Regions from separate parts of the Microbacterium pumilum genome, predicted to be linked through region 1. Evidence: predicted binding sites of a transcription regulator. Region 1 holds the regulator's gene; the other holds the start of a gene.
What was found. Region 1 encodes LexA, which represses DNA repair genes until DNA is damaged. Its sites were predicted from a motif close to TCGAACANNTGTTCGA; they were not measured.

Region 1 (11,116 bases):
GCTGGAGAACCTCGTTCGAGCCGTTCGCCGCCCAGATCTGGTCGGGTGTCAGGCCGTACCCCAGGTACTCCGCAAAACCTTCGCGTAACGCGGTGAACTCCCGATCGGGGTAGCGATTCACGTCCCGCAGCGCGAGAGCGATCGAATCCAGGATGTCGTCCGCGACCTCTCCGGGAAACGGATGCGTGTTCTCGTTGACGTTGAGAGCCACCGGCAGGGCGGCCTGCGGCGCACCGTACGGAGTCTGGCCGCGCAGATCGTCGCGGAGGGGCAGATCATCGAGGCGAGCAGTCACCCCGCCCATGCTACGGCCGAACCGTCACCGACCCGATGTGTACTCCGCTGGGATGGCGAGCCGCTGGCCGGCGGAGATCGAGACTCCGTCCAGTGCGTTGAGTCGCACGATCGCGTCGATCACGTCTCTCGGATCGGCGGTCGGGGCGACTTCTTCGGCGATCGACCACAGGGACTCGCCCGACGAGACCACGACGGTGCTGAAGGTATCGGCCGGAGCTCCGGCGTCGCGTGACGCCAGCGCCGCGCCGCCGCTCATCACCGCGATGCCGAGTGCGATCGCGGCGGGGAGGGCTGCCGTCGCCACGAGCACGCGTCGACCTCGCACCGTGAGGCGAAGGCGCGTTGCCGGCAGGCGGGTGGTGCCGGATGCGGTGATGCTGATGGCGGTCATGTGATCCTCCTGCGGGTGGGGAGAGATTCGCATCCGCCCCTCGGCCGGGAGCGGCGGATACGAATCTCTCTTCCGAACTTATCTTCGATGTTCTAGAGTGTCAACTACGGGTGCGGATGCCGATTCCTCGAACGCGACACGCGGTCAGCTTCGCCGGGAGACGCGTTCGAACCGGATACGGTTTCGATACCGACACCCCACCACGGGCCTCCGACATTCGAAGACCAATGCCCCCACGCGGGAGACAGGAGCTGGATCATGAGCGAGGTAAGCGGCCGAGAAAAGCCCCAGACCCGGCGACGCAAGAGCCTGAGCGACAAGCAGCTCGCGATCCTCGAGGTGATCCAGCGTTCCATCGCCAGGCACGGCTATCCGCCGAGCATGAGAGAGATCGGCGATGCCGTGGGCTTGAAGTCGCTGTCGAGCGTCACGCACCAGCTCAACCAGCTCGAGCTGAGCGGCTACCTCCGACGCGACGCCGGCAAGACGCGCGCCATGGAGGTGCTCATCGACCTGCCGGGCGCCGCGACCGAGAACCCCGCGGACAGCGGTCCCTCGGTCGGCGACGCGGCGATGGTGCCGCTCGTCGGTCGGATCGCGGCCGGCGTGCCCATCACGGCGGAGCAGCAGGTCGAGGAGATCTTCCCGCTCCCCCGTCAGCTCGTGGGCAAGGGAGACCTGTTCATGCTGAAGGTCTCGGGCGAGTCGATGATCGACGCCGCGATCTGCGACGGCGACTGGGTGGTCATCCGTTCCCAGTCCACCGCGAACAACGGCGACATCGTCGCCGCGATGCTCGACGGGGAGGCCACGGTCAAGACCTTCCGCCAGAGGGATGGCCACACCTGGCTGCTCCCCCGCAACTCGGCATTCGAGCCGATCCTCGGCGACGAAGCCGTCGTGCTCGGCAAAGTCGTCGCGGTGCTGCGCGCGGTCTGACGGCACCGGGCCCGGGCGGAGGGGCGCTGCGCCCGTTCCGAGCCGCAGGTCAGCACTTCTCGCCCGCCGAGGGTGATGCCATCCCCGCGTGGTAGGTCACAATGAGTGACATCCCGCCATGAGGAGGCGTCATGAGTGAGCCAGACACCGTCGACCTGCAGGCCGAACTCGACGCGCTCCGCGCGGAGAATGACGCGTTGCGGCTACGCGCCGAGGTGAACGAGGATGAGGTCGCACCGGCCTCGAGCAGTCGCAGCGGCTGGTGGCGCGCGCTCCTGTCCGCGGTCCTCATCATCGTCGCGACGATCCTCGTTCCGGTGTCGATCATCGGCGCCTGGGCTCGCGTGCAGCTGGTCGATGAGGATGCGTTCGTCGCGACCCTCGCCCCGCTGGTGGACGACCCCGCGGTGCAGGACATGATCATCGACGAGTCGATGGAGGCCATCAACGCCCAGGTCGACTTCGCCGAGATCACCTCGAACGTGTTCGACGGGATCGCCTCCCTCGGCCTGCCGCCACGCGCGGCAGACGCGCTCACGCTCCTCGAGGCGCCCGCTGCGAACGGGCTGCAGAGCCTCGTGACCACCACCGTGACGCGCGTGGTCGAGTCCGACGCCTTCTCGGAGGTCTGGGCCACTGCGACCCGTGCCGCCCATCGAGCTCTGGTGGGCGCGGCCACCTCGGACGGCGGTGGACTGGTCGTCCGGACGGACGATGGCGTCGGCATCCAGCTGGGCGCTGTCGTCGAGCGGGTCAAGCAGAATCTCATCGATCGCGGCCTCGGCGCAGCCCAGCTGATCCCGACCATCGACAAGGTCGTGATCCTGGGTGACGGCCAGAACCTGGCCGCGATCCGCACGGGCTATGCGCTCGCGACGACGCTCGGCTACTGGCTGCCGTTCATCACCCTCGGGCTGTTCGCGCTCGGCATCCTGATCGCCCGCCGTCGCAGCGTGGCCGTCATGGGCACGGGCATCGGATTCGTGATCGGCGCAGGGGCCCTCGCCACCTCGCTCGGGGTCGGCGCGACGTTCGTCGGCATAGCCGCGGGCTCGCTCGGCCTCTCACCGGACGCCCTCAATGTCATCTACGAACAGCTGGTCGGCAACATCACGCAGACGGCCGTCGTCCTCGTGTTCCTGGGAATCTTCATCGCGGTCCTGGGCTGGGCGATGGGCAGGTCGCGTCCTGCCCAGGGATTCCGCCGCGCGATCCGCAGCATGAACTCATCCGCGCGCCGTCAGCTGGCAGGGCGCGGACTCAACACCGGCTCGTTCGGCGTGTGGCTCGGACGGCAGCGCATTCTGGTGCGAACGATCATCGCGATCCTGGCGGTGCTCTGGTTGTTCGCGCTGCGCCCGCTGTCGATCGGCGACATCCTGCTCGTCGTGGTGGTCTCGTTCGGCGTGGCATGGATCCTCGAACTTCTGCAGCGTCGTCCCGAGGAGGTCACCGCGACGGTCGACATCGACGATGTCGAGGTCGTCGTCGCGGAGGATGTCGTGGTCACGGACGAAGCACCCGACGCCGACGACAGCCCCACACTCGTGTTCTCGGCAGCCGATGCGCCGACGACAGCGGCCGCGCCCGCTGTGGACGCGGCCGCTCGCCCGAACGGAGACTCGCCTACACGCTGATCCTGGTGCGCTCGCGGACCAGTCGGGTCGCCTCGATGATGTTCGCGAGCGAGGTCACGGTCTCGCGGTAGCCGCGTGTCTTCAGGCCGCAGTCGGGGTTGATCCACACGCGCCGCTCGGGGATCTCGGCGATGGCGCGCTCGATGAGCGACGTGATCTCGCTGACCGACGGCACGCGAGGCGAGTGGATGTCGTAGACGCCCGGACCGATGCCGTGGTCGAAGCCGGACTCCGCGATGTCGGCGACGATCTCCATGCGGCTGCGCGCAGCCTCGATGGAGGTGACGTCGGCGTCGAGGCCGCGGATGGCGTCGATCACCTCGCCGAACTCCGAGTAGCAGAGGTGCGTGTGCACCTGTGTGGCCGTGGCGGCTCCCGCGGTGGCGAGCCGGAAGGATCCCACCGACCAGTCGAGATACGCCGCTTGATCGCCCCGCTTGAGCGGAAGAAGCTCGCGAAGCGCCGGCTCGTCGACCTGGATGATCCGGATGCCGGCGGTCTCGAGGTCGGCGACCTCGTCACGCAGCGCGAGCGCCACCTGGTCGGCCGTCGTTCCGAGCGGCTGGTCGTCGCGCACGAACGACCACGCGAGGATCGTGACCGGGCCGGTCAGCATGCCCTTCACCGGCTTCTCGGTCAGCGCCTGCGCGAAGCGGCTCCAGTCGACCGTGATCGGAGACGGCCGTGACACATCGCCCCACAGAATGGACGGCCGCGTCGCACGGGATCCGTACGACTGAACCCACCCGTTCCGGGTCACGGCGAATCCGTCGAGATTCTCGGCGAAGTACTGCACCATGTCGTTGCGCTCCGGCTCGCCGTGCACCAGAACGTCGAGACCCAGCTCCTCCTGCAGTCCGATGACGGCCGTGATCTCGAACCGGATGAGGTCTTCGTACTCGAGGGTCGACAGCTCCCCTCGGTCATGGCGCGCGCGGGTCCGCCGGATCTCGTCGGTCTGCGGGAACGATCCGATCGTGGTGGTCGGGAGGAACGGCAGGTCGAGTGAATCCTCCTGCGCCGCCGCACGCTCGTCGTACGAGGACCTGGTGCGATCCGAAGCCGACAGCCGCTCCGCGCGGGCGCGCACGGCGCCGTCGAAGACGCCCGGTGCGGCGGCGCGATCCGCGAGGGCCGCCGTCGCTGCTGCGAGCTCGTCATCGATGGTCGCGCGGCCGCTGCGCAGGCCGAGGCCCAGGGTGGTCACCTGGCCCACCTTCTGATCGGCGAACGCCAGCCAGGAGCGCAGGCGCGAGTCGAGGTCGGGCTCGTCGGCGACGTCGTGCGGAACATGCTGCAGCGACGTCGAGGTGCCTGCCGCGACCGCACCCGCACCGAGCGACTCGAGCGCCTCGAGCTTGTGCCACGCCCCCGCGAGGTCGCCGCGCCAGATGTTGCGGCCGTCCACGACTCCCCCGACGATGGTTTTGCCGTCGAGCCCCGCGGCGCGCGCCGGCGCACTGCCGCGTGTCAGGTCGATGGCGATCGCGTCGATCGGCGCCGCGGCCAGCACTTCCCACGCACGTCCGTCGAGCTGCGCGTAGCCGGCGGCGACGAGCACCGCGGGTCGATGGGCGGCCTCGCCCAGCACCGCATAAGCCCGCTCCGCGGCACGGGCAAGCGCCGCCCCGTCGACCGCGAGGCTCTCGCTCACGAGCGCGGGCTCGTCGAGCTGCACCCACTCGGCGCCGGCATCGCGCAGTGCCGCGAGAAGCTCGACGTACACCGGCAGCACGTCGTCCAGACGGCTCAGCGGATCGAATCCGGCGGGCGCGGCATCCGTCGCCTTCGCGAGGGCGAGCAGCGTCACTGGACCCACGACGACGGGGCGAACGGTGAAGCCGTCCGCCCTCGCCTCGGCGACCTGGCGCACGAGCCGGTCACTCGACAGCGAGAACACCGTCTCGGGGCCGATCTCGGGAACGAGGTAGTGGTAGTTGGTGTCGAACCACTTCGTCATCTCGAGCGGCAGGCTGTCGCCCTCACCGCGGGCCGCAGTGAAGTACGCGGCGAGCCCGATCGTGCCGTCCGCGGCGCGGAGGCCGGAGAATCGCTCCGGCAGCACGCCTACCGTGACCGCGGCATCGAGCACCTGGTCGTAGTACGAGAACGACTCGGGGATCGACGAGTCCGTGCGCCCGAGACCCAGCGCGGCGAGGCGCTCGCGGGTCGTGCGGCGCAGCTCAGCCGCCACGCGCTCGAGCGTCGGCTCGTCGGTGGCGCCGGTCCAATGCGCCTCGACAGCTCGCTTGAGTTCGCGGCGACGCCCTATGCGGGGGTAGCCGAGGATCGTGGCGTGAGGGAATGCGGGGCGGGGTTCGGTCATCGTACGGCCTCCTTCTGGATGGTGTGGCTGAGGACATCGGCGTCGCGGAGCACCGCGAGCACCGTTCGGTGGTCGTTGAACGCGTAGAGGTGCACGCCGGGGGCGCCGCCGGCGACGACCTCGCGGGCGAGGTCTGCGGCGTACGCGACGCCGACGTCGTGCTGCCCCTCGGGCGTCGGCTCGACCTCGAGCGCGATCGCGAGCTCGGCGGGCAGCTCCTCACCACTCAACTCGAGCACGCGGCAGAGGCGGGAGCGCGATGTGATGGGCATGATGCCCGGCAGGATCGGAATCCTGACACCGGCCTCACGCGAGCGGCCGACGAACGAGAGGTAGTCGTCGGAGTGGAAGAAGACCTGCGTGATCGCGAGCGTCGCACCGGCTGCTTGCTTGGCGAGGAGCGCATCGATGTGCTCACGCGGATGTCGCGACCGCGGATGTCCGTTGGGGAATGCCGCGACGGCGATGTCGACCTTGGCCCGGCGTTCGACCCGCGCTGCGCCCGGGACACCGGGGATGACCGCTTCGGTGTACGGCGCACACTCGGCCTGCACGCGGTCGATGAGCTGCACGAGCTCGGCCGAGCTGCGCAGGTCGCCCAGGAACGACTCGTCGTCCTCGCTGCCGGCCGGCGGGTCGCCGCGAAGCGCGAGGAAGCTCGTGATTCCGGCATCCAGGAACTCCCGGATGAGCGCCTTCGCCGCGCCGTACGTGTTGCCCACGCAGGTGAGGTGGGCGAGCGGCGACACGGCCGTCTCGCTCCGGATGAAGCGCAGCAGGTCGAGGGAGCGCCCACCCGTCGAGCCACCGGCGCCGTACGTGACGGAGATGAAGCGAGGTCCGGCCGCCGCGAGCTCGCGGATCGTCTCGTGGAGGGCCACCGTCGAAGCTTCGGACTTCGGCGGATAGACCTCGAACGAGAACGGCACCGGAGGCGTGCTCAAGTCGATGGTCATCTCGCGCTTCTCGGATCGGAACGAAGGGCGGCCGGTCGGCCGCGGATCGCGCACCCAACGGGGAGGCCGTTGGGGCGTTGTCATCACGGGCGGGTGCCGGGCTCGGCTGTCGCTCCTTGCCCGGGATCGTCAAGCGAGCTCGAGGACCCGGGCGGATGCTTCACGGTAGCGAAAGAACGCGTCGCGATCCCCCGTGTGACCTTGTATTTCGACCGACGGAAGATAGCCGTTTCGGCGTACGGTGGAGGCGTGAAGACGACGATCCCTTACGGGTCTTGGCCATCTCCACTCACCGCCGCGGCAGTATCCGCAGCGTCGCCGCGCCTCGAAGGGGCGCGATTCGTGGGGAGCGACATCTGGTGGGGCGAGTCCGTTCCGGACGAGGGCGGGCGCATCGCGGTGCGGCGGCGCGCGGCATCCGGCGAGGTCGAGGATGTGCTCCCGTCGCCGTGGAATGCCCGCTCGCGGGTGCACGAATACGGGGGCGGGGCGTGGACCACCACGGATGAGGGTGTGCTCGTGTTCGTCGAGAAGGAGGACCAACGCGTCTGGATGCTCACACCCGAGGGTCCGCGAGCGCTCACTCCAGCTGATCACGGCATGCGATTCGGTGGACTCACGTGGCAGACCGGGCGACTTCTGGCCATCCGCGAGACGCATCGTGACGGGGTCGCTCCGCACCGCGACATCGTGGAGGTGCCGCTCGACCGCACTGCGTCCTGGAACCCCTCGGCCATCCTCTCGCTCACCGAAGACAGCGACTTCCTGGCGCAGCCCGTGCTCTCATCCGACGGCTCGCATCTCGCATGGATCGCGTGGGATCACCCTCACATGCCGTGGGACACCACGGAGCTGCGCGTCGGGCGCATCGAGGAGGGACTCGTCGCGGAGTGGGCCACGATCGCCGGTGGCGACGGCACGGCACCTCTCCAGCCGGTGTGGACGGGCGAGGACGACCTCGTCTACAGCGACGACCCGAGTGGGCGGTGGAACCTGTGGCGGCTCCGCCTGACCGCCGACCTGCACCACGGTCCGCTCGCACCGGCCGATGCCGACACCGGCGGTGCGCTGTGGGGCCTGGGGCTGCGGTGGTTCGCGGTGCTGGATGACGGCCGCATCGTCGCAGTGCGGACGAACGGCGACGACCAGCTTGTGGTGATCGACGCGGAGGGCTCTTCGACGCCGCTGGCGATCGACGCCACCTCCAACGTGGTGATCGAAGACGTTCGCGGCAGCCAGGTCCTGCTGACCGCATCCGGTGCGCGGGGGTCCGCATCACTGTGGCTCGTCGATGTCGATGCTCCGGAATCCGCAGAGCGGATCACGGGCGGTGGATTCCCCTGGGGGCCGGAATGGATGCCGCAGCCCCGTGCGGTCACCTTCGAGGGGCCCCACGGCCCGGTCCACGCCTTCGACTACGCGCCCACCAACCCTGAAGCCCACGCACCCGAGGGCGAGCTGCCGCCGTACGTCGTGTTCGTTCACGGCGGACCGACGAGCCATGTCGGCGGCGCGGCGACGGGCAAGATCGCCTACTTCACGAGCCGCGGCATCGGCGTGCTCGACGTCAACTACGGTGGCTCGACCGGCTACGGACGCGCGTACCGCGAGCGCCTGCTCGGACAGTGGGGCGTCGTCGACGTCGATGACGTCGTCGCCGCCGCAGCAGGGCTCACCGCCTCGGGAGCCGCCGACCGGCACCGGCTTGCGATCGCCGGCGGTTCGGCCGGCGGCTGGACCGTGCTGTGCGCACTCGTCGCATCCGACGCCTTCGCGGCCGGGATCAGCCGGTACGGCGTGGCCGACCTCCGGCGCCTCGCCGAAGAGACCCACGACTTCGAGGCGCGCTACCTCGACAGCATGGTGGGTCCGCTCCCCGACGCCGAAGACACGTATATCGAACGGTCACCGCTGTCGCACCTCGCAAGCTTCACCACTCCGCTGCTGATCGAGCAGGGACTCGACGACGAGGTGGTGCCGCCGTCTCAGTCCGAGGCGGTGCGAGACGCCCTCGCGGCCAATGGCGTCCCCCACGCCTACCTCGCGTTCGAGGGCGAGGGGCACGGGTTCCGGCGCGCCGAGACGGTGGTCCGGACGCTCGAGGCGGAACTCGCCTTCCTGGGCGAGATCTTCGGATTCGAGACGCCCGGTGTCCCGGCGGTTCCGTTGGATTAGACCGCGAACGGCGCCAGTCGCGCGGCGAGGTGCTCGCCGACACGTGCGTGGATGGCGGTTCCTGAGGCCTCGTGCTGCTGCTCGAGCAGGATCCCCTGCTCGTGGATGGCCGAGACGAGATCGCCCCGGTCGTAGGGCACGAGGGCTCGCACTTCGACGGCCGGCAGCGGCAGGGCGGCCTCGATCGCGGCACGCAGCTCGTCGATCCCCTCGCCGGTGCGGGAGGACGCGAACACGGCATTCGGCTCAAGCCCGCGCAGCACCATGCGCGTGCCCTCGTCGACGAGGTCCGCCTTGTTGAACACGACGATCTCGGGGATGCCGCGAGCGCCGACATCGCCGATCACGTCTCGGACGGTTGCGAGCTGGGCTGCGGGATCGGGGTGCGCCGCATCCACGACGTGGATGATGACGTCCGAGCCGCCGACCTCTTCGAGCGTCGACCGGAAGGCCTCGACGAGCTGGTGCGGCAGGTTCCGGACGAAACCGACGGTGTCGGTGAGGGTGTAAACCCGCCCGTCACTCGTGCCGGAGCGCCGAACCGTGGCATCCAGCGTGGCGAACAGCGCGTTCTCGACGAGCACGCCTGCGCTCGTCAACCGGTTGAGCAGGCTCGACTTGCCGGCGTTCGTGTAACCGGCGATGGCCACCGAGGGGATCGTGTTGCGCCTGCGCTCGGCGCGCTTGGCGTCGCGCGCAGGAGCGAAGTCCCGGATCTGGCGGCGCAGCTGAGCCATGCGCGTTCGGATGCGGCGGCGATCCAGCTCGATCTTCGTCTCACCGGGTCCGCGCGAGCCCATTCCCGCACCGCCTGCGCCCACCTGGCCACCGGCCTGGCGGCTCATCGAGTCGCCCCACCCGCGCAGCCGTGGGAGGAGGTACTCGAGCTGGGCGAGCTCGACCTGGGCCTTGCCCTCGCGGCTCTTGGCGTGCTGGCTGAAGATGTCGAGGATGACGGTGGTGCGGTCGATGACCTTGACCTTCACGACATCCTCGAGCGCGCGCCGCTGGCTCGGAGCCAGCTCGGTGTCGGCGATCACGGTGTCGGCGCCGACCGCGGCGACGATGTCTCGGAGCTCCTGCGCCTTGCCGCGGCCGATGTAGGTCGCTGGGTCGGGATGCGGCCGGCGCTGGAGGATCGCGTCGAGGACCACCGCTCCGGCGGTCTCGGAGAGCGCGGCGAGCTCGCGCAGCGAGTTCTCGGCATCCTCCTGTGCACCCTGGGGATGCACGCCGACCAGTACGACGTTCTCGAGTCGCAGCTGCCGGTACTCGACCTCGGTGACGTCCTGCAGTTCGGTCGACAGGCCCGGAACGCGGCGGAGTGCAGCACGCTCTTCACGATCCCACTGGTCGCCGTCGGTGTCGGTTCTGGTGATCGTCGCCTCATCCTGCAGGGCCTGCGCGGCCCCGAAGGGATGCGCCGCGCTCTGCTCGGTGAATGTGCTGACGCGAACCCCCGAGCGCGCGTCGGCGCGCGCCAGCACACGATCCACCGGGTCGACCGGGGTCTCGTCCGTGCTCTGAGGGGTTGTGGTGTCCGTCATGTGTTCCTTCCAAGATGCTGACCCGCATCGTTCGGGTGAGCGTGGTGATTCTAGTCTCCCGCGGTGGGGAGGTCCTCCGGTACGCTCGACAGCCATGGGGAGCGACCACTACTTCAGCGCGTCCCCCGCCAGTGCCGAGAATCTCCGACGCATTCGCGTGACACTCGCCGACCGCGACCTCGAGGTCTCCACCGCCGGAGGGGTATTCAGCCCCGATCACGTCGACTCGGGCACCGGGGTCCTCCTCGCCAACACTCCCCCGCCACCGCCGGGTGGAAACCTTCTCGATCTCGGAAGCGGCTGGGGTCCGATCGCGCTCACCCTGGCCATCCAGTCGCCACACGCGGCCGTCTGGGCGGTGGACGTGAACGAGCGGGCGCTCGATCTCGTCCGGCGAAACGCTCTCGCTCTGGGACTCGACAACGTCAACGCTCTCCTGCCGGAGGATGTTCCCGGCGACATCGCGTTCCGCACGATCCGCTCGAATCCGCCGATCCGCGTCGGCAAGAACGAGCTGCACGGGCTGCTCGAACGCTGGATCCCGCGTCTGGAAGAGCGGTCGGATGCGTGGCTCGTCGTGCAGCGCAACCTCGGCTCGGACTCCCTCCAGCGCTGGCTGGCCGCCACTTTCGAGCGGGGCTACAGCGTGCACCGCGTGGCGACCGGCCGTGGGTTCCGCGTCATCAAAGTGCGGCGCCACGGCTCACCGCTCAGCGAGCCGATCACGCTGCCCTGACGCCGGCGCGGCTGCCTACGTGAGCGTGACCTCGCCCGAGTAGACGAGCGTCGCCGGTCCCGAGAGCAGCACGTGGTGCTCGGCGCCGACCTCGATGGTTCGCACCTCCAAG
Region 2 (11,116 bases), 830 kb from region 1:
CATGAGCCCCGAAGCCCGCACCGCGACGTTGAAGATCGCCGAGGTGGATCTGCCGAAGCTCAGCCAGTCGGCCACGGGGCTGGCGGCGATCGCGGAGGGCTTCGACGAGTCGCAGCTGCCGCTCGTACCGGCCGCGGTCGTGACGGCGGACCGCAAGCCCGATTCCACCATCCGGAAGGCACATGCCAGGATCGCGGCTGCGCTCGAGACGCCTCTGCTGTCGTGGCCGGGCGCCGAGCATCAGGTGCACCTCAGCCATGAGGAAGAGGTGCTCGAGGTGTCGCGTGCCGTCGTTCGCGCAGTCGCGGTCAGCGAAGAGTAGGCCCGACCCGCGAAGAGCGGATGCCGCGCCCCCGGGTGTCGCGGGCGACCCTCGCCGGTCGCCCGCTTAGGCTCGTTAGGCCATGATCCGGTTCGAGAATGTCACGAAGCGCTTTCGCGGCACCGCGAAGCCCGCCCTGAGCGATGTCGACTTCGAGGTGCTCCGCGGGGAGTTCATCTTCCTCGTCGGTCCGTCCGGTTCGGGCAAGTCCTCGTGTCTTCGCCTGATCCTGCGCGAAGAGACGCCGAGCGACGGGCGCGTGGTCGTGCTGGGACGGGATCTGCGCACCCTGTCGAATCGCAAGGTCCCGTACTTCCGTCGGCACATCGGCGCCGTGTTCCAGGACTTCCGGCTGCTGCCGTCGAAGACCGTCTTCCAGAACGTCGCCTTCACACTTCAGGTCATCGGGTCGTCGCGCGGGTTCATTCAGCAGGCGGTGCCCGAGGTCCTCGCCCTCGTCGGACTGGCCGGCAAGGAGAAGCGGTTCCCCCACGAGCTGTCGGGCGGTGAGCAGCAGCGCGTCGCGATCGCTCGGGCGCTGGTGAATCGGCCCCAGGTGCTGCTCGCCGATGAGCCGACCGGAAACCTGGACCCTGCGACATCCGTCGACATCATGCAGCTGCTCGCACGCATCAACGCCGGCGGCACGACCGTGGTCATGGCGACGCACGAGGCCGGCTTCGTCGATCAGATGCAGCGGCGGGTGATCGAGCTGCGTCACGGCGAGATGGTGCGCGACGAGGTTCACGGCGGGTATGGCGATACATCGGGTCTGCCGAGCCTCGCCCCCGCGCCCGAGCGTGGTGCGGCCGCGGCTGCCGCGCTCACCGCCGTGCTCGAGGTGCAGCGCGAAGTCGCCGCCGCAATGGATGCCGAGCTCGAGCCCATCGACCTCGCCCCCGAATCGGACGACGATGAGCTGCTCGCGGGTGATGAGATACCGGATGCCGTCCACGGCGACCCGGAGGAGGGCGAGCATTCCGACCGGCTGTTCTCTCAAGGGTCAGCCGCCGATGGGCCGGCTGCGGACGTGGCGCTTGCAGCCTCTGCCGTGCCCCAAGCGCCCGCCGAGACCCCGGAACCCACAGCACCCGCAGAGTCCGTGGTTCGGGCATCCGCGCCATCCGCTCCGCCCGCATCCGCTACGCAACCCATCCCGGTCGCCGACATCCCGGAGGTCGACGTGGCAGAGTTGGGTCTCGCCGATCGGCTCGGGCTCGGCGAGACGGATCCGGACGATGAAGTGGGGCCGACCTCGTGAGGGCAGGACTCATCCTGTCGGAGGCGTTCACCGGCCTTCGTCGCAACGCGTCGATGGTCATCTCGGTCGTGCTCGTCACTTTCGTGTCACTCACCTTCGTGGGCGCCGCGATGCTCATGCAGATGCAGATCGGCACGATGCGCGATTACTGGGCGGATCGGGCGCAGGTCGCGGTCTTCATGTGTTCCGCCTTCTCGCAGGAGCCGACGTGCACCGACGGTGTGGCGACGCAAGAGCAGCTCGATCAGGTTCAAGCGACTCTGGACAGCGCAGCACTGTCGCCGTTGATCCGGGATGTGCGCTTCGAAACACGGGATGAGGCCTACCAGAACGTCATCGATCTGCTCGGTGAGGATTACGGCAGCGTCATCACGCCCGACCAGCTCAACGAGACGTATTGGATCAACCTCGTCGACCAGCAGCAGTCCGATGTCATCATCGAGGCCTTCACCGGAATGCAGGGCGTCGAAGAGGTGCAGGATCAGCTGCAATATCTCGAGCCGCTGTTCTCCGCTCTCACCGTCGCCACCTACATAGCGGTCGGAATCGCGGCGCTCATGCTGATCGCCGCCGTGCTGCTGATCGCGACGACGATCCGCCTGTCGGCGTATGCGCGACGGCGCGAGATAGGAATCATGCGTCTGGTGGGCGCGTCCAACCGGTTCATCCAGACGCCGTTCATCCTCGAGGGTGTCTTCGCTGCACTGATCGGCTCGCTCCTTGCGAGCGGTGCCGTAGTCGCCGGCGTCTACTTCGGCGTCGACGGCTACCTGCGTCAGCGGGTCGAGTTCGTCACGACGTGGGTGGGAATTCCGCAGGCGTGGCTCGTGATCCCCGTTCTCATCGGAATCGGCGTCCTGCTGGCTGCGCTCTCGGCCGGGTTTGCCATTCGGCGCTGGCTGCGCACGTAGGCGCGTGTCGCTCAGCGACCGGATGCGGCATCCGTCGATCGATCTGAACGTGAGTCGGTTAGACTGACAGGCTGCCGCAAGCCCATCGACCGGCTCAGGGATCGTGCGGCGCCTTATCGAGGAGTCATCATGCCCAAGGAACGCGGTGAGACGGTCGTCGCGACCAATCGTCGCGCGCGCCACGAGTACGCGATCGAGAAGACGTATGAGGCGGGCATCGTACTGACCGGCACCGAGGTGAAGTCGTTGCGGCAAGGTCGTGCGAATCTCAGCGACGGCTATGCCTACATCGATGGGGGAGAGGCCTACCTCGATGCCGTTCACATCCCCGAGTATTCGCAAGGGCACTGGACCAATCACGCGACGAAGCGTGTTCGCAAGCTGCTGCTGCACAAGGACGAGATCATCAAGATCTCGCATGCGGTATCGGCTGGTGGTTACACGCTCGTGCCGCTCAAGCTCTACTTCTCAGACGGTCGCGCCAAAGTCGAGATCGCGGTGGCCAAGGGTAAGCGTGAGTACGAGAAGCGGCAGACGATCCGCGAGCGCGAGGACAAGCGCGAGGCCGAGCGAGCGATGCGCTCCCGCAATCGCATGGGCGACTGACGGAATCCGAGGTCGGCGCCGTCAGAAGGGCGGCGGCTCGGGATCGGGCTCGAACCGAACGGCGGGCTCTGGCAGATCGGTGTAGATCCGACCGGTGGGGCTCGTCCATTCCAGGACGCCACCTTCGAGCTGGCGGACTCGCCAATGGCTGTTGTGCTTCAGAGTGTGGTGGCGCTTGCAGAGATGCGCGAGGTTGCAATGACTGGTGGCCCCGCCACGTGCGGCGTCGTGTGTGTGATCAATGTCACAGCGCCACACGGGCTGGCGACATCCGGGAAAACGACATCGCTCGTCGCGCGCACGAAGGAACCGGCTGAGCGATCTGCTCGCCCGGTAACGGTCCACCGCGAGGACACACCCGGTCACGGGCGAGGTCATCACGCGTTCCCATCCGGGCGCGTTGGCGAGAAGGCGACGGGCACTCTCCGGGTCGACGGGTCCGTAGCCCGCGAGCAGCGCCGGTTCGGTTCCGACCCCGGCCGCGGTGAGTACGGGAACCGTGATCTGTACGGTGGCACGGATCGCGTCGATCCCTTCGCCTTCGCTGCACGTCTCGGCGGTGCCGGCGAGTAGGAGATCGCAGACGATGTCGGCGCGCAGCTGATCCATCGTGCGGATGTCAGTGGCCGGCGCTTCGCTGGCACCGGTCGCGCTGGTCAGACCTGTGTCATCAGTGTCATTGCTCTCGCGGGTGTCATCGGTCCCGCCCATTGCCGCGGGCGCGCCGGTCTGACCAGGCGCACCAGTCCGACCGTGCTCGGTGCTTTTCGCAGGGCGCGCGGCGATCACCGAGTGAGCGTCCTGGGTGAGCCGATCGAAGATGCCGTGGGCGAGGACTGAGGGTATCGTCAGGTCGAGTTTCGACATGGCGTCGGCGAGGTCGATGAGCTGCACACTTCGCCGCGTGCGGGCCTCGACATGGCGCTCCTGGATGGTGCGCGGATTCAGCCTCGCCGCGAGCGTCTCTGCGACGGGCCGCAGTCGACCGGCGGTCATCGTCTCCGCGCGAGAGAGCGCTGCGCTGACGAACTCGGCACGTGCGACGGCGTCATCGATCGGGAAACCGACTTCATGGATAACCGAGACGTGAGCTCGCGATATCCGCGCCGCGGCGAGCGCGTCCACCACCCCAGAGAATCGAGCACACAGATCGGCTGCGTCATTGAGCTGACGTTGGATCGTGCGTTCGGACAAGCGGGCAGCTGTGGCAAGGTCGGCGATCATCGTCCGCGCGGGCATATCGGTCTTGACCGACTCGCGAGACGTCAGGCGCGACCGCTGCTGTTCCACGAGAGACGCGACGGCCGCAAGGGTTCTGATCTCGCGGGCGTCGATGACCGCCCTCTCGCTTCGGCATGCGACGAACTCGTCGACCAGCGAAGAAGTCGCCGCGCGGTCGCGCGCATCCTGGTCGGCGGGCTCGCATGGGAGGGGCGACGGATCGGGATTCGAAGACATGGTCTCGCTCGAGGCAGAAGGGTGAGTTGATGCGAGATCCCTTGAGCGCGGCATTCGCACCCGTTCTCATCCTCTGGCCGTGAAACTCGTCTTCAATAACTGTGTCTAGAATCTCTGTTCTTATGATCGCACAGTGTGTCGTCACATACAAGCACGCACTTCGTATGTTTGTTCTATGTCACATCGAACGGTCGCATCAGGTGGTGCTCCGTTACGCTGAACGCGCCCAGATGAGGCATCCCGCTTCGTGGCGCCATAGTCTGGCGGACATGCCATTCATCCAGATCTCCATTGCTGAAGGACGCACCGATGACCAGGTGCGCGACCTCGTCAAAGAACTCACCGAAGCCACTGTTCGCACGATCGGCTCGAAGCGCGAGGCCGTGCGCATCATCGTCACGCAGGTCTCCGGGACGCACTGGGCGAACGGCGGCGTGACGGTGGCCGACGAGAAGGCTGCGCAGGAGGCGGCTGCCTCGAACGAGAGCTGAGCCGAAGTCAGCGGGCGACGAATCTCGCCTCAACCGCTGCACTCACGAGAATGTCCTCCGGCTGCAGATCGACCGCCGGCACATCGCCCATCGAGTCGGTCGCAAACGAGGCCTTCGCCATGCGCAGCATGCCTTGTTCCGGTCGCGCGGGGTCGCTGTGGTTCAGCAATCCGACATCCGCGATCTCCAGCGGTGTCACCGATGCGAGGCCGATGGCGCCGGCATAAGCGGTGGCACGCTCGACGGCGACCTCGACGGCGTGCGAGGCGACATCCGCTTCGGTTGCCTTGGCTGTTGCGGGTGTGAGTCGCCATTCGATGTTGTCGACCTGGATGCCGTCGCGTTCGGCGACATCGCCCAGCCACCACGACAGGGCCGCGAAGTCGACGAACGTGGCCGTGATCTCCACCGAGGCATAGTGGACCAGCGCGAGCTGCTTGCCCTCGTTGTTCCAGGGACGGTTCGCCCACACGGCGACGCGCTGGCTCGACCACTCGGAGAGGACACCGCTCGCCTTGCGGGTCTCGAGGTCGTCGCGAATCGGGGCGGCGAGCGACGCCATCCGCTCGACGACTTCGCCGCGCTCGGGCCCCTCCGCGCGGACGGAGAGGTGTGCGACGGCTTGTTCAGGGGCGATCCGAGTCTCGTGCTCGCCTCGGACGGTGATGACAACTTCACTCATGCGCAGAGCCTACGCGGCGTATAGTGCGTCGAGAATGCCACCGGTCGCCCAACCTTGAACGCAAAGGCGTGATCATGACAAACCTCGCCAGCAGTCACGTACGCAGTGTCGCCCTTTCGTCGGTGCTCGTCGCTACCCTCCTGCTCGTCGGGCTCGCGTCGCCCGCTGTTGCCGCGCCGCAGAGGGCGGAATCGACGGCCGTGGGTGTCTCCTCGACAGGGTCGACGTCGTCGTCCGGACCGGACGGCCGGCACACAGGCGGTGCTGAAGACGCGACGGATCACGCGTTGTCGATCACCGAGGCGAGCCCGAGCGACCGCCGCAACGTCCAGGGCGATGCTGTTCTGGCCGTGAACGCCCCCATAGCGGGGACGGTGAAGGGCAGCGATGGACAGCCACTCTCCGGCGTGATCGTCTCGATCTGGTCGTCGGCGTGGGACGGTGTCACGGCCTGGGACTACCCGCTCACCTTTGTCGCATCCGTGGTGACGAGCGGGACCGGCACATTCACGCTGAGCGTCCCCGTGGGGTATTACACCTTGTTCTTCAATCCGGTCGACGACCCCGATTCCGCCTGGTCCTGGGTGGGCGGTCAGGCGGTTCCGGGCAAATATCCCACGCTGGTCAGCTCCGGGGGGTGGCAGGTGAACGCGTCGCTCGGCGCGTCGCACGCGATAAGCGGCTCTGTGACCGGCGGACCCACGAGCACACCGCTTTCGACACCGATGACCCTGTGGGCGTGCAACGATCGCGAGTCGAGCTTCTGGTGCTCGCCCAACTGGGAGATCAGCAGCGACCCCGGCGGGTACGGCTTCTGGCAGTTGCCGGCCGGGTATTACCTGCTCGAGGTGTCGGCGCCCGACTCGCGGTACAAGGGCGAGTGGTGGAACAACAAGCCAGATTACGGCGCGTCCGACTTCATCCAGGTCTCGAATGGAGTCGACACGTTCGCCGACATCAACCTGGCACGGCACGTACAGGTTCTGCCGGAACTCACCGTGAGCGGCACCGCGGCAGTAGGCAGGACTGTGTCGGTGACCGTGCCCACGAAGGTCTCCGGTGCGACCTACGTCTACGCCTGGTACTCCGACGGTGTCGCAATCGCGCCGAGTTCACCCGAGTCCACGTTCCTGCTCACCTCGGCGCAAGCGGGCACGCAGATCACGGCGCGTGTCAGGGTGAGCAAGCCCGGGTACGCGACGGTGACGAAGCTGACCGCGCAGACGTCGCGTGTCATCGCGAGCTCGGCGCCGACGATCACCGGCCGGGTGGCGGTCGGACGGGCGCTGACGGCGAATCCGAACGCATGGACTCCAGGCACGACGTTCACCTATCAGTGGTACGCGGACGGCGTCGGGATCCCGGGGGCGACGTCATCCACGTACATGCTCACGCCTGCCGAACGTGACAAGACGATCAAGGTCGGCGTGAAGGGGTGGAACCCGGGCTACACCACATACTTCCGAGGTTCGGGGCCGACTCTGAAGGTCGCGCAGGCGGCGAAGCCGACGATATCCGGTACGCCGAAGGTCGGGCAGAACCTGACCGCGGGGACCACCGGGTGGACTCCGGGCACGACGTTCGTGTACCACTGGTACGCAAACGGCGGTGCGATCGCTGGGGCGGCATCGAGCTCGCTCACCGTCGTGTCGGCATACGTCGGCAAGACGATCACGGTGAGGGTGGTGGGTTCGAAACCCGGCTACACCTCGTTCTCGCAGACATCGCTGCCCACCGCCGCCGTCGTCAGGTGAGTGCTCGGGGGCGCGAGTCGATGTAGACTGAAATGCTCGGATGCCGCGGCATCCGGTGATGGAAAACTCCACAGCGTGACAGCGGCCGCCTCGAAAGAGGACCACGGGGATGATCGGTTTCGACATCGCCTGCGATTCTGCGAGAAGCGGGCCGAGGATGCAGGGTTATCTCGTAAACGACCTCTGCAAAACCATAATTGCCGATGCAAATCGCAATGAGTTCGCCCTCGCTGCATAAGCGAGCCTGAACTCCGTGAGACCGTAGGCGTTCCCGCTACGGACCCTCGCGTCATCTAGGGGACTTGCTGCGTGACGGCGTCTGGACGTCACGCGGGACTCTTCCCAGGCTGGGCTCGTCGACTTAGGTGTCTGTGACAAAGGTCGGAGCCGAGCAGAACGCTTTCACAGACTGCGCCCGGAGAATGCGCAGATTTACAGCGATGGACGGGGGTTCGATTCCCCCCATCTCCACGAATGCCGCTGTCACGTCGATTTCGATGAAGGCCCGGAAGCTATGTGCTTCCGGGCCTTCATCGTGCGTGGAGTTCCGCGAGTGCGTCCGTCACCCGCCGCCGTAGAAGATCTGCTGGAGCGTCCCGTCAGGACTCAGCAGATGCAGCTCGAGGCTGATCGGGACCTCAGGGTCGAGGTAGCCGACTTGGTACGGCCACGCTCGCTGCCCGACATCCGACGTGGTTTGCGGGTAGAGCGCGAGTACGCCGCCGGCAGTCTGGACGTAGCCCTGCTCCCGCGACCGGATGACGCAATCCGTCGAGGACCGGCACTCTGCGAAGGTGTACTCATAGAGCCCGTCGGCCGTGAATCTGTAGGTCTCAGACAGAGTGTGTGAGCCGGTGCTGTCGAGCCAGTCATCCACACCCCACTCACCCACGAGCGCGGGATCCAGCGATTCGATGGCGGTCGGATGTGGGCTGGGCTCCGGCTCAGGCGGTGGGGGAACGGGCTGGCTGTCGGGCACGGGCTGAGGCAAGGGTGCCGGCGTCGGCGATACCGAGCATGCCGACAGCACGAGGATGAGCGAGAGCGCGAGCGGCGCGATCCGTCGCGCTGCGCGAGATGTCTTCATGATCCCCTCCTTTTGAGTTGAGGAGATCTCGGGTGCGGGCGCTGATACGCGCTCGGCTGTCCATAATGAAGGCGTGCAGCAGCGCATAGCACGGGTGACGTCAACCGCCGGCTCCGAGGTGGCGTACGCATCGATCGGCGCCGGTCGCCCACTGCTGTACGTCAGCGGATGGCTGAGCCATCTCGAGTTGAGCTGGGAGCTGCCGGAGGAGCGAGCGTTCTACGAGAGTCTGGCCGAGGGCGGGCTGCTCGTGCGATACGACCGGGCAGGATGCGGGCTGTCGGGGCCGTTGACCGGTCCGCCCTCGATGGCGCACGAATTGGACCAGCTCGCCGCGGTCGCGGAGAAGATGGGTCCTGAGCCCTTCGACCTGATGGGCACCTCGATGGGCGCGCTCGTCGCCGTGGCGTGGGCGGCCGCGCACCCCGGGACGGTCCGGCGACTGGTGCTCTACGGCGGGTGGGTATCCGGCGCCGAGATCTCGACGCCCGAGGTGCGTGACCACATCCTCGGCCTCGTCGAATCGCACTGGGGACTCGGGTCCGATGTGCTGACCGACATCTTCGCCCCCGACGCCCCTGCCGCAACCCGGGCTCGGCTCGCTCTCTACCAACGTGCGAGTTCGAGCGCCGCGACGGCCAGGGCGCTCCTGGCCCTGAGTTACGACCTCGACATCGGCGACCGGCTCGCGCAGGTGCGAGCACCGACGCTCGTGGTGCATCGCGCACAAGATCGGGCCGCACCCCTCGACCAGGCCGACGCACTTGCCACCGGCATCCACGATGCCCGACTCGTTGTCCTGCCAGGCCGTTCGCACCTGCCTTACGAGGGCGATGCTCAGGCGGTCGTCGCTCCGATCCGCCGCTTCCTCGGGCTGCGCGCCTCGCGACGTGGTGCCGGAGTCCTCACAGCGCGGCAGAGAGAGGTCGCCGCACTCGTCAGCGAGGGGTGCACGAACCGAGAGATCGCCGCACGACTGGGTATTGACGAACGGTCAGCCGAGGGACATGTCGAGCGGATCCGCCAGCGTCTCGGCATCCGCTCGCGTGCGCAGATCGCGGCGTGGTACACCGGCCAGCACGAGCGCTCGGGCCCGGTGAAGTGAGGTAGTTCTACGCCTGACTGAGTGGATGCGGTCTTGCATGCTGGGGTGATCCAATACGCGACACCATCGGAGACGACATGACCGAACCGACCACGATCGCCCCACTGGCCTCCGAGTTCGATCAGCACCCCCTGCGCGGTCGGTTCAATGCCGCATTCTTCGAGGCGATGGACTCGTACATTGAGCGCACGCTGCGTCCGCACAAGGAGAAGGTGTTCGCACGGCTCCCGCGTGATGTCGTCGAGATCGGACCGGGCGTCGGCGCGAACCTCCGCTATCTGCCGACAGGAGCGAGGCTCATCGCCATCGAGCCGAACCGGTACATGCATTCCCGGTTGCTGAGCGCCGCTGCCGACCGTGGCGTAACCGTCGACGTACGCGATCGGATGGCCGAGCAGACCGGCCTGCCCGATCACAGCGTCGACAGCGTGATCTCGTCGCTCGTGCTCTGCTCAGTGCAGGAGCCCGCGGCAGTGCTCGCCGAGATACGCCGCATCCTGCGCCCTGGCGGGACCTTCCGATTCGTCGAGCATGTCGCGGCCGAGAGCCGGACGCCGACCCGAGCTGCCCAGCGGATCCTTCGCCGCCCGTGGGCGTGGACCTTCGAAGGATGCTCGTGCGAGCGCGACCTGGAGCGTTCGATTCGGGATGCCGGCTTCGACACCGTCTCGGTCGAGCGATACCGGATCCACAGTCCTTTCCTGCCTTTCAACACGCAGATCGCGGGCATAGCCCGCGCGTAGCGGCGATGTCGGGCCGCGGCATCCGTCGTCGAGTCACCCGCCGGCCCACACCTCGCCGATGGAGATCTCCCTCTGGAGTACATTCGACGCTGCGCGGTGCCCCGAGTGCAGGGCTGCGGTGACCGTCGCAGGGTCCTCCGTCCAGGTTGCCTCGCCGGCGATGTGGAGCACCCCGCCGATGGGCGTCGCGAGATCATCGTGATCGGATGTCGTCGAGCCGACCTTCATGTACGCGTAGGCCCCGTGGGCGAAGGGATCGTCCTGCCAGTTGGTGATGTGCACGTGCGTCGGCTGTTCCACTCGGTCGCCGTAGAGCCGCCGCAGCTGCGTGAGCACCGACTCGACGACGAGGCTCTCGTCCCAGCCGAGTGTGTCGACGGCAGCAGGGCCGGCTGCGAAGGTCAGCAGTGTGGGCGTGCCGTGAAGCGCCGTGAGGTCATACCAGGAGTGCCACCAGCGGCTCTCCGGTCCCTGCTGACGGATGGCGTAGACCCCGTCATCCCAGAACCTCGTCGGGAATCGCAGGAACACCTTCTCGAACGCGTTCATCTTCAGTCGGCTCAGGGCACTCGCCACCGGTTCGGTCAGCGGAGGCTCGATGACGAAGTCATCGGACTGCAGCACGCCGACCGGCACCGTGACCACGACGTCAGCAGCCGCGAAGGCGCCATTGTCGGTCGTGACGCTGACCCCGCC

Region 2: the regulator LexA is predicted to act here: its motif matches at 4,719-4,734, upstream of ABD188_RS14620 (HNH endonuclease signature motif containing protein).

What each region holds. Positions count from the first base shown of each region.
Region 1 covers NZ_BAAAOH010000001.1:2,408,549-2,419,664, reverse strand. Annotated here, with positions in the region: gene ABD188_RS10620 (histidinol-phosphate transaminase) at 1-304, opposite strand, end outside; gene ABD188_RS10615 (LysM peptidoglycan-binding domain-containing protein) at 320-688, opposite strand; gene lexA (transcriptional repressor LexA) at 947-1,627, shown strand; gene ABD188_RS10605 (hypothetical protein) at 1,759-3,264, shown strand; gene metE (5-methyltetrahydropteroyltriglutamate--homocysteine S-methyltransferase) at 3,254-5,590, opposite strand; gene ABD188_RS10595 (methylenetetrahydrofolate reductase) at 5,587-6,546, opposite strand; gene ABD188_RS10590 (alpha/beta hydrolase family protein) at 6,796-8,721, shown strand; gene hflX (GTPase HflX) at 8,718-10,268, opposite strand; gene ABD188_RS10580 (class I SAM-dependent methyltransferase) at 10,363-11,004, shown strand; gene dapF (diaminopimelate epimerase) at 11,020-11,116, opposite strand, start outside.
Region 2 covers NZ_BAAAOH010000001.1:3,234,790-3,245,905, reverse strand. Annotated here, with positions in the region: gene ABD188_RS14640 (alpha/beta fold hydrolase) at 1-322, shown strand, start outside; gene ftsE (cell division ATP-binding protein FtsE) at 405-1,583, shown strand; gene ftsX (permease-like cell division protein FtsX) at 1,580-2,494, shown strand; gene smpB (SsrA-binding protein SmpB) at 2,624-3,100, shown strand; gene ABD188_RS14620 (HNH endonuclease signature motif containing protein) at 3,122-4,558, opposite strand; gene ABD188_RS14615 (tautomerase family protein) at 4,828-5,049, shown strand; gene ABD188_RS14610 (SIMPL domain-containing protein) at 5,057-5,731, opposite strand; gene ABD188_RS14605 (hypothetical protein) at 5,806-7,485, shown strand; RNA gene ssrA (transfer-messenger RNA) at 7,591-7,959, shown strand; gene ABD188_RS14595 (hypothetical protein) at 8,048-8,572, opposite strand; gene ABD188_RS14590 (alpha/beta fold hydrolase) at 8,646-9,677, shown strand; gene ABD188_RS14585 (class I SAM-dependent methyltransferase) at 9,755-10,420, shown strand; gene ABD188_RS14580 (flavin monoamine oxidase family protein) at 10,454-11,116, opposite strand, start outside.